DNA from 2 places in the Arthrobacter sp. 10T413_2 genome. Region 1 is predicted to be linked to the other one. Evidence: predicted binding sites of a transcription regulator. Region 1 holds the regulator's gene; the other holds the start of a gene.

The links. The regulator HrcA, encoded in region 1, represses chaperone genes, less so after heat shock. The targets are predictions, from matches to a motif close to TTNGCACTCGNNNNNNNCGAGTGCNAA.
Region 2: the regulator HrcA is predicted to act here: its motif matches at 1,076-1,102, upstream of groL (chaperonin GroEL).

Annotation. Positions count from the first base shown of each region.
Region 1 covers NZ_JBFTHK010000202.1:2,422-4,810, forward strand. The annotation lists gene dnaJ (molecular chaperone DnaJ) at 1-694, opposite strand, end outside; gene hrcA (heat-inducible transcriptional repressor HrcA) at 772-1,785, opposite strand; gene AC1DBQ_RS20290 (DUF3097 domain-containing protein) at 2,116-2,389, shown strand, end outside.
Region 2 covers NZ_JBFTHK010000001.1:93,884-96,708, reverse strand. The annotation lists gene groL (chaperonin GroEL) at 1-858, opposite strand, end outside; gene AC1DBQ_RS00455 (ABC transporter substrate-binding protein) at 1,154-2,416, opposite strand; gene AC1DBQ_RS00450 (cold-shock protein) at 2,476-2,679, opposite strand.

The DNA of each region.
Region 1 (2,389 bases):
CGGACAGCTGGATGCGGGTGCCGGTGGCAACGCCGGCCGGGACCTTGACGGTCAGGGAACGGCGGCTGCGGATCCGGCCCTGGCCGCTGCACTCGTTGCAGGGGTCCTTGATGACGGTGCCGAAGCCCTCGCAGGAGCCGCAGGGAGCCGACGTCATGACCTGGCCGAGGATGGACCGCACGGCGCGCTGGACCTGGCCACTGCCGCCACAGATGTCGCAGCGGACCGGGTGGCTGCCCTCGCGGCAGCAGGAGCCCTCGCAGGTGGGGCAGATGACGGCCGTGTCCACTTCGAGCTTCTTGTTGACGCCGAACACGGCGTCGCGGAGGTCGATGCGTACGCTGATCAGCGCGTCCTGGCCGCGGCGGATKCGGGAAGCCGGGCCGCCCTGGCCGCCGCCGGCGCCGAAGAAGGTCTCGAAGATGTCCTGGAAGGCGAAGCCCTGGCCGGAGTAGCTMCCGCCGCCGAAGCCGTTGTCGGTGCCGTTCTCATTGCCGGTGGTGTCATAGACCCGGCGCTTCTGCGGATCGGAAAGGACCTCGTAGGCGTGGGTGACCGCCTTGAACCGGTCCGAGGCGTCCTCCCCCGGGTTCACGTCAGGGTGCAGGGTCCGGGCCAGTTTCCGGTAGGCCTTCTTGATTTCCTCCCCCGTTGCYTCGCGGGAGACTCCAAGAACGTCATAGTGGCTGCTCAAAGTGTGTATCTCTTCCTTGTTGTTCTGCCTGTGGGGCACTGKCTGTCGGGCAAAAGTAGCGTTCGGTCKCGGGCCGGTCAGGGCCCGAGGATCCTCGAAAGGTAGCGGGCCACCGCGCGGACGGCGGCCATGGTGGTGGGATAGTCCATCCGGGTGGGCCCCAGGACGCCGACCTTGGCCGTGGCGTCCGGCCCGTAGGCGGTGGCCACCACCGAGGCCTCGGCGAGGCCGTCGTACGGGTTCTCCCGTCCGATGCTGACCGTGACACCCCGCGGGTCTTCGGCCATTTCGCTGAGCAGGCGCAACATGACCACCTGCTCCTCGAGGGCCTCCAGCACGGGGCKGATGCTGAGCGGGAAGTCCACGTTGGAGCGGGCCAGGTTGGCGGTCCCGGCCATGACCATACGCTCCTCGCGGCTGCTCGTGGCCAGGGCCTCGAGGCCGCGGGCCAGGGCCTGGGCTGCGCCGCGGCGCGCCGGCGGCCCGCTCMCCACGACGGCMGCCAGCAGTTGCGGCATCAGGCTCAGCGGGGTTCCGGAGAGGCTGGCCAGGAAACGGCTGCGCAACTCCGCCAGTGCGTCGTCGGCAATCTCCTGACCGACGTCGATCACGCGCTGCTCCACCTTCCCGGTGTCCGCGATCAGGACCGCCAGGACCTTCCGGGGCGCCAGCAAGACGAATTCGATGTGCCGCACCCGGGCGCGGCTGAGCAGCGGGTACTGCACGACGGCGACCTGGTTAGTCAGCTGCGACAGGAGCCGCACGGTGCGGTCGAGGACGTCGTCGAGGTCCTCTGATCCTTCCAGGAGCGCCTGAATGGCCCGGCGCTCGGCCGGAGACAACGGCTTGACGGCCGAGATCTGGTCGACGAAGAGCCGGTAGCCCTTGTCTGTGGGAATCCGGCCGGCACTCGTGTGCGGTGCCGTGATGAGGCCTTCGTCTTCCAGTGCGGCCATGTCATTGCGGATCGTGGCACTGGAGACACCAAGATGGTGCCGTTCAACCAGCGCCTTGGACCCGACTGGCTCGCGGMAATGGACGTAGTCCTCCACGATGGCGCGCAGCACTTCGAGTTTGCGTGGTTCGCTCACGCTCCACCTCCAATCGACGGTCCCGCAGCCGGTGCCGCCCCAGGACCGTTCGGTTCGCGTCCCCGCGTGCTGCGGGGGCGGTCTGTGACCGGACAGGGGTTAGCACTCGACATGCCTAAGTGCTAACCAGTCTAATATGAGTCGCCGCGTTGTTAGCATTGGATTCGCTCCGGGCGTTGCCTGCGGGACCACGAGGATCCGTCACGACGGAACGGGAACCGCGGCAGCCGCTGCCGTTGCCGCGCCCCTGTGGTCCGGTTCGGGCCCCTTCGGGCCCCGGAGAGTTCCACCGACKGCCGTACATTCCGAGTGCAAAGTAAGCGTGTAGAGATGTCGTACCAGAACTGGGGACCCCAGGACCTGTCCGCCCCCGCCAAGACGCAGTTGCCGGAAGTCCCGGTGGAACGCGGGATGGTCCTCGAGGAGGTCCAGTCCGGCTGGGTGGGCGCCGTGACCCGGGTGGAAAAGTCCGGCGGCATGCACGTGGTGGCGCTCGAGGACCGGCGGGGCAAGTCCCGGTCCTTCCGCCTCGGCTTTGGCTTCCTTTTGGAGGGGCAGCCGATCCGGCTGATGCCTCCGGCGCCAAAGGCGGCGCCGGCCGCCG
Region 2 (2,825 bases), on a different contig from region 1:
CTGCGCCTTGCGGCGGTCGCCGAAGCCCGGAGCCTTGACGGCAACGGACTTGAAGGTGCCGCGGATCTTGTTGACGATCAGGGTGGCCAGGGCCTCGCCCTCGATGTCTTCGGCAATKATCAGCAGCGGCTTGTTGGACTGCATGACCTTTTCGAGGACTGCAACGAGTTCCTTGACGTTGGAGATCTTGGAGTTGACGATCAGGATGTAGGGATCCTCAAGGACCGTTTCCTGGCGCTCGGCGTCGGTGACGAAGTAAGCGGAGATGTAGCCCTTGTCGAAGCGCATGCCTTCGGTGAGCTCCAGCTCGAGGCCGAACGTGTTCGACTCCTCGACCGTGATGACGCCTTCCTTGCCGACCTTGTCGAGGGCTTCGGCGATCAGGGCGCCGATCTCGTTGTCGCCAGCAGAGATGGACGCGGTGGCGGCGATCTCTTCCTTGGTCTCGATTTCCTTGGCGGAGGCCAGGAGCTCGCGGGTGACGGCTTCAACAGCCTTCTCGATGCCGCGCTTGAGGGACAGCGGGTCAGCGCCGGCCGCGACGTTGCGCAGGCCTTCCTTGACCAGGGCCTGAGCGAGCACGGTGGCCGTGGTAGTGCCGTCGCCAGCGACGTCATCCGTCTTCTTGGCAACTTCCTTGACCAGCTCGGCGCCGATCTTCTCGTAAGGATCGTCCAGCTCGATCTCCTTGGCGATGGAAACACCATCGTTGGTGATCGTGGGGGCGCCCCACTTCTTTTCGAGGACGACGTTGCGTCCCCGCGGGCCGAGGGTGACCTTGACGGCGTCGGCGAGGATGTTCAGGCCCCGCTCAAGACCGCGGCGTGCCTCTTCATCAAATGCAATGATCTTGGCCATAACGGCAGTAGTCCTTTCGGGACAGTCGTTAAGAATGAACCTTCGCTGCGGTGCCCGCGACGGACGATCCCAACCCGGCGGCCTCTGTATGCCGCTGGGTCCGGGATCTCACCCCAGCAAGGTGTTTCTTTAGCTCCTGGACCGGCCGCCTCACTTCGCGGCCGGGCGGACCGGGCGTCGTGTTAGCAGTCAGTGCGCTKGAGTGCTAACTCAATAATTAGCACTCCCCCGGGGAGAGTGCAAGCAGTGGCCTGCCCGAACCGCCCGCCACGCGGGCCCAATACGCTACGAGCGATCAGCCGCCGTTGCTGCTGGCGGTCTCCGTGCCGCTCATCTTGGCCATGTTGTCCTCGCCGTAGGTGTAGACCACGTAGTTCGCCTGAGTGATGTCCCCGTGTGAATCGAAGCTGATCCGTCCGGACTGGCCGTCGTAGTCCGGACGCTGGCCTGCCCGCAGCGCGTCTTCACAGTCCTTGTAGCTCGTGCACACCTTGCTGGCGGCCGGGCTGGCGGTCTGGCCGTCTGCTGCGGCGGCGCCGCCGGAGAAGGGGACGAGGGACGCCGCGATGGAGGTTCCGGCGTCGTCCTCTGCTGCGGCGGCAGCGACGGCGGCCAGGATGACGGCGTCGTACGTCTCGGCGGCGAACGTCATGTCCTTCAGCCCGGGATCTACCGCCACGAGGTCCGCCTGGAATGCCGCGGAGGGGAAGACACCGGGCAGGATCCCGCGTGCGCCGTCGAGGGCGCGTGCGCCCAGCCCGGAGCCGTACTGGTTCACTGCTCCGTCGCTGAGGACGAGTTTCTTCCCGGCAAGGCCGGMGTTGTTCAGTTCGGCGATGGCACCTTGGGCGCCATCGCGCGCGACCAGGACCACGGCGTCGGGATTCGCGGCTTTCGCGGCGGCAGCAGCTTGTTGCGCCTGGCCCGGTTTGAACTCCGCGTCCGCCACGGTGTCCATGCCGGACTGCTTGGCTGCACTGTCKACTGCGGCAGCTACGTCCTTGCCGTAGTCACCTTCCTCATGCAGGACCGCCAGGGTCTTGGCGCCGCCGTCTTTGGCCAGCTTGGCCAGGACGGACGCCTGGGCGACGTCGGCCGCCGCGGTGCGGAAGTAGTAGCCGCCGCTCTTGTAGTTGCTGAGCCCGCTGGCAGAGTTGGCCGGCGAAATGAGCGCTACCTTGGCGTTGGACAGCACGTCGATGGCGGCGGGGGCACGGCTGGAATCGGTGGGACCGATCACGACGTCGGCCTTGGCGGCCACGAGCGCTTTGGCCTGGGCGGCGGTGTCCGTGCTGATGGTTTCCGGCAGCAGCTCCACGGGTTTGCCTTTGTGGCCGCCGGCGGCATTGATGTCCTTGACGGCAAGCCGTGCGGCCGCAAGCTGGGGGGCGTTGAGGAAGTTCTGCCGCCCCGTGTTGTCCAGGATCAGGCCGATGCGCAGGGTACCGTCGCCGCTGGCGTCGGCGCTGGCCACGCGGGCGCTGCCCGCCGGCCCCAGGCAGCCTGTCAGTGCCAGGGCCGCTACCGTTGCCGCTGCCAGGGCGCGTCCCAACGGCAAAGTTCCTGTGCGGCGCCGGGCGGTGTTCCGCGGGGTGTCCGTGAGGGCGGGAAGTGCCACTAGGCGGGCCGAACGCTTTCAGCCTGCGGGCCCTTTTCGCCCTCGCCGATTTCCAGCTCCACCCGCTGCCCCTCATCCAGGGCGCGGTAGCCTTCCCCGATGATCGCGGACCAGTGCACGAAGACGTCGTTCTCGGACCCGTCGACAGTGATAAAGCCGTAGCCCTTTTCGGCGTTGAACCATTTGACGGTTCCCAGTGCCATGGTGTCCACACTTTCAGCTAGCTTGCGTGCGGCCCACGTCGATGTGCGCCGCGGACTGCGGAGAGAAATCCGCAGCCACTGTATCCACAGCGTCCCGCAGTAATGCCGGTGACGGGCAGACCCGCCGGTGAATAGTTATTGAGGCG